2 regions of the Pseudoalteromonas sp. NZS11 genome follow, and region 1 is predicted to be linked to the other one. Evidence: predicted binding sites of a transcription regulator. Region 1 holds the regulator's gene; the other holds the start of a gene.
What was found. Region 1 encodes ArgR, which controls arginine synthesis, uptake and breakdown. Its sites were predicted from a motif close to ANTGAATANNTATTCANT; they were not measured.
Positions count from the first base shown of each region.

Region 2: the regulator ArgR is predicted to act here: its motif matches at 3,702-3,719, upstream of gltB (glutamate synthase large subunit).

Region 1 is NZ_JADYWP010000016.1:11,978-17,505, reverse strand. Features, by position in the region: gene ispB (octaprenyl diphosphate synthase) at 1-319, shown strand, start outside; gene mdh (malate dehydrogenase) at 406-1,338, opposite strand; gene argR (transcriptional regulator ArgR) at 1,564-2,031, shown strand; gene I6E82_RS19325 (Dyp-type peroxidase) at 2,039-2,938, opposite strand; gene I6E82_RS19320 (ABC transporter ATP-binding protein) at 2,987-4,036, opposite strand; gene I6E82_RS19315 (ABC transporter permease) at 4,037-5,528, opposite strand, start outside.
Region 2 is NZ_JADYWP010000003.1:142,067-147,594, forward strand. Features, by position in the region: gene I6E82_RS07780 (PrkA family serine protein kinase) at 1-1,399, opposite strand, end outside; gene I6E82_RS07785 (superoxide dismutase) at 1,610-2,191, opposite strand; gene I6E82_RS07790 (Grx4 family monothiol glutaredoxin) at 2,458-2,796, shown strand; partial or broken gene I6E82_RS07795 (ATP-binding protein) at 2,887-3,165, opposite strand; gene gltB (glutamate synthase large subunit) at 3,821-5,528, shown strand, end outside.

The DNA of each region.
Region 1 (5,528 bases):
AGATGCTGAGCAGTTGGGTAAAAACATTGGTGATGATTTAGCTGAAGGCAAACCAACGCTTCCACTTATTTATGCTATGCAACATGGTAGCGAGCAGCAAACGCAGCTTATTCGTGATGCAATAGAGCACAGTAATGGTATGGAGCATTTAGAAGAAATTTTATCGGCACTAAAGCAAACTAATGCGCTTGAATTTACAATGCAAAAAGCAGAGCTTGAAGCTGACAAAGCTATTGCCTGTTTAGACTTTTTAGCTGAGTCTGACTATAAGCAAGCACTCATAAGCCTTGCCCGTATTGCGGTTGACCGCGACCACTAGTTTTAACTAGTTACACAGTGTGAAATTAATTCTGAGCAATAAAAAAGCCTGCAAATGCAGGCTTTTTTGTTATTCTACTTTGGCTATTACGCCATGAAATCAACACCTTCTTTGATGTCTTTTTTCAGTGTTTCAAGCATGTCATTTTTTGCTTTTGTTTCAAATGCGCTTAGTTCGCCGTAAGAAAGAATTTCTTCTACGCCGTTTTTACCTAAACGTACTGGATGTGCAAAGTACTCTGCATCGCCATTTTCAACAGCAACGTAAGCGTAATCTACAACTTCTTCACCCTGTAGGCCTTTAACTAAAGACATACAAAAACGAGCTGCAGCAGCACCCATAGATAGCGTAGCTGAACCACCGCCTGCTTTAGCATTTACAACTTCAGTACCCGCATTTTGGATACGTGGAGTAAGTGCAGCAACTTCTTCATCAGTGAAAGAAACACCTTCAACTTGAGAAAGTAGAGGAAGAATAGTTGTGCCTGAGTGACCACCAATTACTGGTACTTTCACAGTTGCTACGTCTACGCCTTTAAGTTCAGCAACAAATGCTTCTGAACGAATAACGTCAAGCGTAGTAATACCGAATACGCGTTTAGCGTCGTAAGTACCTGCTTTTTTGAATACTTCAGCAACGATTGGAACTGTGCCATTTACTGGGTTAGTAATAATACCTACTAACGCTTTAGGACAGCTAGCAACAATGCCTTCTGCTAAAGTTTTGATGATACCAGCATTTACATTAAATAAATCAGCACGATCCATACCTGGTTTACGTGGCATACCCGCTGGGATAAGAACGATGTCAGAGCCTTCAAGCGCTTTGTTTAATTCGTCTGCGCCAAAGCCTGCTACTTTAACATCTGTTGGGATGTGAGAAAGGTCAACCGCAACACCTGGTACTACTGGTGCAACATCATAAAGTGATAATTCAGAGCCAGCTGGTAAGCCTGTTTTTAATAATAAAGACAACGCTTGGCCGATACCGCCTGCAGCACCTAATACAGCAACTTTCATTGGAATTCTCCGTAATTTGAGGTAGGAAACATTTGTGGCTCTTAAGATAATGAAATTAGCGACTAAAAACAAATTTATCCTGTCTATTTCAAGTATATTTTCGACCATAGTCGTAAACTTTTGTGATTTAACGCATCAAACTGGCAAGTTAACTAAACAACTGCTGCATAATTATTCATTTTTGTGTAGAATTTGCGGCATAAATAACAAAAACGAATAAAGACTATGCAACCACAAGATAAACAAGAAGCACTGGTAAAAGCATTTAAATCACTATTAAAAGAAGAAAATTTTGGCTCTCAAGGCGAAATAGTTGATGCATTAAAAGATCAAGGCTTTGACAATATAAGCCAAAGTAAAGTATCGCGCATGTTAAGTAAATTTGGTGCTGTACGCACACGTAACGCCAAACAAGAAATGGTTTACTGCTTACCTGCTGAAATGGGTGTACCTACGGCTAAAAGCCCATTACGCCAATTAGTAATCGACATTATGCACAACGAAATGATGATCATTATTCGTACCAGTCCAGGCGCCGCTCAGCTTATTGCTCGTTTATTAGATTCATTAGGTAAAGCAGATGGCGTACTAGGAACAATTGCAGGCGACGATACTATTTTTATCGCTCCTGCTAAAATATCTGAAATAGATGTAACACTTGAACGTGTTCGCATTTTATTTGATACGGTTTAATAGCAAACTAAATTTGTTTTAAAAACCCGACTGAAGGCGCAAAGAAAGCAGAACCCATATCGGCTTGAGTAAAATCAAGCCAGTGGTCGTAACAATCCCCTTCCCCTAAACGACTATTAAGTACTTTTTCAAATGCGGTGCCCGTACAAGCGCATGTAATTGATAACATTCCCTGCTCATACACATCGCCATAAGGCATGCTCTGATTTAATAATAGCGGTTGTCCATCTTCGTCTTTTAGTTCGCTACGTAAAGCATGACTGGTTTCAATCGCAGGGATAATTAGTGTGTTATCAAGGCGCGTACGCCCCATTATTTGTTCTTGCTCGCTCAATGATAAATGCTGCCACATAGTTAAGTCATGCTTATAACGCTGTACATGAATATAACTCCCCTGATCTTCAAAATTACCAGGGTTACTAATTAAAGCCGTAGCGCGCTTTTTTCTTCCATGAGCTGTATCGCCACCATAAATAAAACCATTAAAATCACGACCATCTAAAAAGCGAAAATTACGAATTTGCTCCACCAGCTCAACATCGGGAGCAAATAGTTTTAAAATTTGCAGCGCAAATAAATGGTTAACGTCTTCACGGTCAGAGCGAATTTGCACAAATAAATCGCACGGTTGTACGCTCATTTGATGATCGCTATGGTTTATATTAGGAAAGCTCTGTAATTCGCTTGGGATGTATTCAGGGAGGATATGCGGCCAATATTGCGCACCAATAGCAACCATACAAGAGAGCATTGATTCTGAAAATTGATCGCTAAACTCTTCTTCAATAGCGCTTACTTGTTTTAACTTTGCGCGAAGTGATTCATCTTGACCATCAAACACATTAAAAAATAAGTGCAAACCGTGTAAGTTTGCTTCAGCACAAATCCCTGATTGCGCTTGCGCCATTGTTATTCCTTAGTTTTACAGATAAAAACACAGCGAATAACAAATTAATTACGATTCGAAAAAATTCACCGTGTGAGGTTTTATTTTTATTATAACCTGTTCATTATTTTCAAATGACTGGCCATATTGTGCAGCAACTTCAATTTCTTGTTCATCAATAACAAGTGAATAAACATACGCCGAACCAATAAAGCGACGACTTATGATTGTAGCTCGCTTGCTGAGTTTGTCACTTTGGTTATCTGCCACTAATTCTATTTGATGAGGGCGCACATATATAAGCCCTACGCTTACGTTTTGCTTACTCTCAATATAAGATTCGACTAAACCAAATGGTGTTTTGTATTCAGTTGCTGTTAATACTTCTGCGCTCAAGTATATGCCTTGACCCAGAAACTCTGCAACCTCCTTTGAACATGGAGCTGCAAAAAGCTGCTCAGGCGTGCCTTGTTGCTCAATTTTACCGCGATGCATAATGGCAAGTGTATCTGAAAAGGCAAACGCCTCTTCTTTTGAGTGTGTAACAAACACAGCAGATACTTGGGTTGCCTTAATAATTCGACGTATATCGGCAATTAATTCAAAGCGTACTTGCGTATCAATATTTGAAAAGGGCTCATCAAGTAGCAATAAACTAGGCTTATAAGCTAATGCACGAGCAATAGCTACACGCTGCTGTTGACCACCCGATAACTGATGCGGGAACCTGTCAGCACAGCCAATTAAATGCACGAGCTTAAGCATTTCATCAACGCGTTGCTGCTTTTGAGCTTTACTCATTTTACTAAGCCCAAATGCGATATTATTTGCTACCGTTAAATGCGGAAACAACGCATAGTCTTGAAACATCATGCCGATGTTACGGTGCTCAGGCGAGACAAACGATTGCTCATCACTCACTAATTTACCGTCTATAAAAATAGACCCTTGCTTAGCTTCAATTAAACCTGCAATCGCTTTTAACGTGGTCGTTTTGCCGCACCCACTCGCTCCGAGTAGGCAAACAATTTCATCTTTACCCACCGTTAAATCTAAATCGTGAATAACCTTTGTGCCGTTATAGTGATAGCTCACTCCTTGTAAAATTAAACTACTCATTTAACTACGCTGCTCCATAGAACGATTAATAAAATACAAAGGAATAAACCCAACAATAACAATAAATAATGCCGATATTGAAGCAAGCTCTAACTGCTCGTCACTCACATACTGAAATACATGAGTAGCTAAGCTTTCAAAATTAAACGGTCTGAGCAATAGCGCAGCTGGCAGCTCTTTCATGCACTCAATAAATACCAATAACGCAGCAGTAAGCAATCCTCTTCGCAGTAAAGGTAGGTGCACTAAACGCAGTGTTTGTCCTTGGCTTTTACCCATTGATTGGCTTGCCATATCAAGTGATGGGCTAATACGTAAAAAACTCGACTCAATTGCTCCGTGTGCAATGGCGTAAAACCTAACAATATAAGCAATAATAATAGTAAGAATGCTACCTGTAAGCAGCAAGCCAATATCTAAATTATACGGCTCGAGCGCTGTGTTAATGGTGTTCTCTAATAACGTAAGCGGTAATAAAACCGCAATAGCGAGTACTGTGCCAGGCAGCGCATAGCCTGTGCTTGCTAAACGCCCAGGAATAAGCGGATACGTTTGCTTTGCCACACGCTGATAAAAAACCACAAAAATACTCAACGTAATCGTTATTAGGCTCACAACCCCAGCCACTTTTAAACTTTGCCAAGCGTAACTAAAAAACTCTACATTCCATGCTTTATCAAAGTAGGTAATGGCGTAATTTATAAGTACTGCAATAGGGATCACAAACGCGATAAGTAAAATAAAGCTGCAAAATGCCGTTGCGAGCCAAGCTGACTTTCCTTTTAATACATAGAGAGATTCGCTATTTACACTTGATTGGCGCTCAAATACCGCTTGGTTACGACGACTAAAGCGCTCTGCCATTAATGCTAAAAATAACAGTAATAACATCACACCCGATATTTTAGCTGCCGCTGTAAGTGAGTAATAACCAAACCACGTATCGTATACGGCAGTCGTTAATGTACTTACGGCAAAATAACTCACTGTTGCAAAGTCAGCCATGGTTTCCATACTTATAAGCGCAAGAGCCGCCACAATAGCCCCACGAGAGAGCACTAAGCTTACTTTAAAAAAGCTTTGCCAAGGAGATAATCCCATTAACTGGCTAGCTTGTACTAATTTGAATGACTGCTCGCGAAGAGCCGTTTTAAAAATCAAAAATAAATACGGATAAAGCACCAAGGCAATCATAACGATGGCCCCGGGTAATGTACGTATATCAAAAAACCAATAGTCATTAGGCGATTGCCAGCCAAACCATTCTCTCAGCGCTATTTGCACCGGGCCCGCATAATCTAATAAATCAGTGTATACATAGGCAATAATATAGGTGGGCATAGCAAGGGGCAGCATAAGTGCCCATTCAAACTGTTTTTTACCCGGGAAACTACAGTAAGCCGTTAGCCATCCAAGTGGCAAAGCTATGGCGCAGCTAAGGACGCAAACACCTAAAACAAGCAATACGGTATTGGTTATGTAATCCCAAAGC
Region 2 (5,528 bases), on a different contig from region 1:
GAAAGCTTAAATAACGCTCTTCTATTTCGCTTGAAAATTGTTCGCGCTCTATTTGTTGCTCAAGTACATAAAATAAGTGCACTGGGTTTGCGGCAACCTCTGTGGTATCAAAGTTAAACACGCGGGATAAAATTTTAAACGCAAAGCGAGTAGAGAGCCCCGTCATACCTTCATCAACACCTGCGTAATCACGATACTCTTGATACGATTTTGCTTTAGGGTCGGTGTCTTTTAGAGTTTCGCCATCGTATACCCGCATTTTAGAATAAATACTTGAATTTTCTGGCTCTTTTAAACGTGATAGCGTCGTAAATTGCGCCAATGTTTTAAGTGTACCCGGCGCGCATGGCGCGTTGTATAGCTCGCTGTGCTCAAGTAATTTGTCGTAAATTTTAATTTCTTCAGTTACACGTAAGCAGTAAGGTACTTTTACAATATAAACACGGTCTAAAAATGCTTCGTTGTTTTTATTGTTTTTAAAGGTTTGCCACTCAGACTCATTAGAGTGAGCGAGGATCATGCCATTAAAAGGCAGAGCACTAATGCCTTCTGTGCCGTTATAGTTACCTTCTTGGGTTGCGGTAAGTAAAGGATGCAGCACTTTAATAGGCGCTTTAAACATTTCTACAAATTCCATCAGCCCTTGGTTAGCTAAACATAAAGAGCCAGAGTAGGCGTATGCATCAGGATCGTTTTGAGCAAAGTGCTCAAGCTGGCGAATATCGACCTTACCCACTAGCGCCGAAATATCTTGGTTGTTTTCATCTCCAGGTTCGGTTTTGGCAATGCCTATTTGGTTTAAAATTGAGGGGTAGCGCTTAACCACTCTAAACTGGCTAATATCACCATTGAATTCTTTTAAGCGTTTGCCAGCCCAAGGGGACATAATGGTTTTTAAGTAGCGCGGTTTAATACCGTATTCTTGCTTAAGTACCTCGGCGTCCTCTATTGGGTCAAATAATGCAAGAGGATGGTCGTTTACCGGAGAGCCTTTAATTGAATAAATAGGCACTTGTTGCATTAAATATTTTAGTTTTTCGGCAATGGATGATTTACCCCCACCAACAGGTCCAAGTAAATAAAGCACTTGTTTGCATTCTTCAAGCCCTTGGGCGGCGTGTTTTAAATAAGAGACTATTTGCTCAATGGCGTCTTCCATACCATAAAAATCAGCAAAGGCAGGGTAGCGCGCAACTACTCTATTAGAAAATAACCGGCTTAGTCGTGCATCCGTTGCGGTATCTACCATGTTTGGTTCGCCAATTGCCATGAGTAGGCGTTCTGGTGCGCTGGCGTAGGCAGACTTATCGGTTTTACAAATCTCAAGAAATTCAGCGATACTGTATTCTTCTTCCTGTGCCGCTTCGTATCGTGCTTGGTAATGCTCAAAAATCGTCATAATAACCTCCGAAACCCGCTGTAAAAAGGTGCTTACATTTTAAAGTCTAGTCACGAATTTGTATTTTTGTGCAATAAAATTAAAAATTTAAGTGAAAAAAGATCATGTTACTAAAAGTGTTTTATTAAATGATGAGGCGCTTAGGTGTGATAAACAAGAAACAAAAAAAGACGCCTAAGCGTCTTTTTTACATTAGCGTTTAAAGGCTAATTAAGCGAAGTTAGCGTTCGCGAATTCCCAGTTAACAAGCGACCAAAAACCTTTAAGGTAATCTGGACGAACGTTACGGTAATCAATGTAGTAAGCGTGTTCCCATAAATCCACTGTAAGGATTGGAGTAACGCCATCATCAGTTAATGGTGTAGCAGCGTTAGATGTATTAACGATGTCTAGTGAACCATCAGCAAGCTTAACTAACCACGTCCAGCTTGAACCAAAGTTATTTACTGCTTTGTCATTTAATGCATCTTTAAACGCATCAAAAGAACCCCATTTGGCGTTGATTGCATCAGCAACTGCGCCAGTAGGCTCGCCGCCGCCGTTTGGAGATAAGCTGTTCCAGTAAAAAGTATGGTTCCAGATTTGTGCTGCGTTGTTAAATACGCCGCCTTCTGATGAACATACGATCTCTTCTAGAGATTTGTTTTCAAACTCAGTACCAGGGATTAAACCATTAAGCTTAACCACGTAAGTGTTGTGGTGTTTGCCATGGTGAAACTCTAGTGTTTCTTTTGAAATATGTGGCTCAAGTGCGTCGATTGCATATGGTAGTGACGGTAGTTCAAATGCCATTTTTTTATCTCCATCTTCTTTGGTTGATAGTCCATTTGGTAATACGTAATGCCTGTTGAAACAGAGCAGTTACCTATACCAAGCGGTAATATAGTGTTACTATAATTGTTGAGTATTTTACTCAAGTTTAAGCAAACAGCAATGCTATTGCGAAAGACTATTTCAATTGCGGCTTTATTTGCCCATATTAAGTTATATATTTGTGGTCACGATGAGTTATTTTCAAGACCTAAATATATTTAGCTATCGTTACTTTGAGGTTGTAGATGGAAACCATTGATAAAATTAAACAGCAAATTTCAGAAAACCCAATAATCCTTTTCATGAAAGGGTCACCAAAATTACCTAATTGTGGTTTTTCTTCACAAGCATCGCAAGCGTTAATGTCATGTGGTGAACCATTTGCATACGTTGATATTTTACTTAACCCAGACATTCGTGCTGAGCTTCCAGCATACGCAAATTGGCCAACATTCCCACAACTTTGGGTAGATGGCGAGTTAGTTGGTGGTTGTGACATTATTATCGAAATGTTTCAACGCGGTGAATTACAGCCGTTAATTACAGAAACTGCTGCTAAATATAAAGAAGCTGACGCAGAGTAATTTTATTACTCAACCTGCTATCAGGTTATTAAGCTCTTTAAACACAAAGCCACTTTTTAAGTGGCTTTGTTGTTTTTAATTTTTGTGAATTTACGAATAAGGAAGGCTCACTTGTACGTTTAAGCCGCCCTCTATTTTGTTATGTAAACTTATATGCCCCTGGTGCGCTTCTGCTATTTCTCTGCATAAGGCTAGCCCTAAACCACTCCCCGTACTTTTTGTAGAATAAAAGGGCACTAAAGCATTTGCCATTACTTGCTCGCTCATTCCTTTGCCACAGTCGCTCACATTTATAACACAAGCTTGGGGTACAAATTCGACCTGAATATGTATTTCATTGGCGTTGGAGCCTGACTCGTGTGAATTTTTATTTCGTAGCTGATAATTCGTATTACTTTTTTCTATATAAGTAGAGACTCCTGTTGCTTTAATTCATTTATCAACTCAGAACTTTATAATAGGGCAAGCGTATTGCCAGACTTTACGTTTAAATTTGTAACTCCCTTCTGGGCTATATATTTTAGGCGTTTTGCTTTCTAGACTTTAAAGTTTATGCCTACATCGGACATAGTTTTAAATAAAAATTCACTATTAACTTACAAAAAATGACATGAACTTTCATAACTATACTAATGAGCAGCAATAATCGGGGATGTTAAGCCATTAAAGTAATGAAATAGCATAAAACTATCTAAATGTTAACTGAATAGCCCCTCTAGCGCTGAATACTTATTCACTTTCGGTTGTCTTTACGTTTACGTAAGCTGGCACGCTGAGGGCTCGTGTTTTTTACAATATGTTAAACTTGACACCAGTGTCATGAAAAAATAGTGGTTAAAATAACGCTAAATGTTAAAAATAATGATAAAAAGAAATCTTGCTATGAAGTGAGAAATATTCAAGAATGTGAATATGTATTCAAAGTGCTATTGACTCTATTTAAGATAGAGGCTAGTTTTGTCCGTCTGTTAGCAAATCGTCGAGCAGTTCATCCACGCTAACAGTGCAGCAAGGGGAGGGGTCTATGTTATACGACTCAAAGTTAGAAAAAGAAAATTGTGGCTTTGGCTTAATAGCCCAAGTTAATGGTCAAGCTAGTCATAGGCTTATTCGTACTGCTATTACGGGGCTTGATCGCATGCAGCACCGTGGTGGTATATCTGCCGATGGCAAAACAGGTGATGGCTGTGGTTTATTATTACAAAAACCAGATAGCTTTTTCCGTGCTATTGCTAGTGAACATAACTGGCACTTAGGCAAAAACTACGCAGTGGGTATGATATTTTTAAATTCAGACCCTGTTTTAGCGCAAGCTGCAAAACAAATACTTAGCGAAGAATTAGAAAAAGAAACGTTAAATATTTTAGGTTGGCGCGTTGTGCCAACTGACCCATCTATGTTGGGTCCTATTGCTGTACAGCAATTACCAGGTTTTGAACAAATTTTTGTTAGCGCGCCAGAAGGTTGGCGTTCTAAAGACTTAGAGCGTCGCTTATATGTAGCACGCCGCCGCGCTGAAAAGCGCATTGTTGATGACGAAGCTTTCTATATCGCAAGTTTATCTGGTTTGGTAACTATCTATAAAGGCTTAATGATGCCTGCAGATTTACCAAATTTTTACCTGGATTTAGCTGATATTCGTATGACGAGTGCGATTTGTGTTTTCCATCAGCGCTTTTCTACTAATACTCAGCCGCGTTGGCCTTTAGCTCAACCTTTCCGCTATTTAGCACACAATGGTGAAATTAATACTATTGAAGGTAACCGCCAGTGGGCACGCGCACGTTCATACAAGTTTGCGTCACCGCTTATTCCTGATTTACAAAGCGCAGCGCCGTTTGTAAACGAAACCGGTTCTGATTCATCAAGCCTAGATAATATGCTTGAGCTATTTTTAGCTGGTGGCATGGATTTATTCCGCGCTATGCGTATGCTCGTGCCACCTGCATGGCAGAAAAACCGTGCAATGGACGACGATTTACGTGCATTTTACGACTTTAACTCTATGCATATGGAACCATGGGATGGCCCCGCCGGTATTGTTATGTCGGATGGTCGTTTTGCGGCATGTAACTTAGACCGTAATGGACTTCGTCCTGCGCGTTATGTAATTACGCAAGATGGTTTTATTACACTCGCATCAGAAGTGGGTATTTGGGATTACACTGCCGATGAAGTAGTCGAAAAAGGCCGTGTAGGACCAGGTGAGCTGTTAGTAATTGATACTAAGCTTGGTAAAATTTGGCACTCAGATGAAATCGATCAAGATTTAAAGTCTCGCCATCCTTACAAGTCATGGCTTGAGGAGAACGTTAAGCGTTTAGTTCCATTTGAAGAGCTTACTGAACAAGACGCCGGTAATCGCTCATTTGATGACGAAACGCTAGCTAAATATCAAAAAATGTTTGGTTATACCAACGAAGAGCTTGATAGCGTTATTCGTGTAATGGGTGAAAACGGCCAAGAAGCAACCGGCTCAATGGGTGATGACACGCCATTTGCAGTGCTTAGTGAAGGGCATCGTTCGCTGTATGATTACTTCCGCCAAAAATTTGCGCAAGTAACAAACCCACCTATTGATCCACTGCGTGAAAATCATGTAATGTCGCTTGCGACATGTATTGGTAGTGAGCAAAACGTATTTAACGAAACAACAGGCCATGCTAAGCGCCTACAGTTTGATACGCCAATTTTAATGTACGCAGACATGCAGCAGCTATTAAATGCTGATG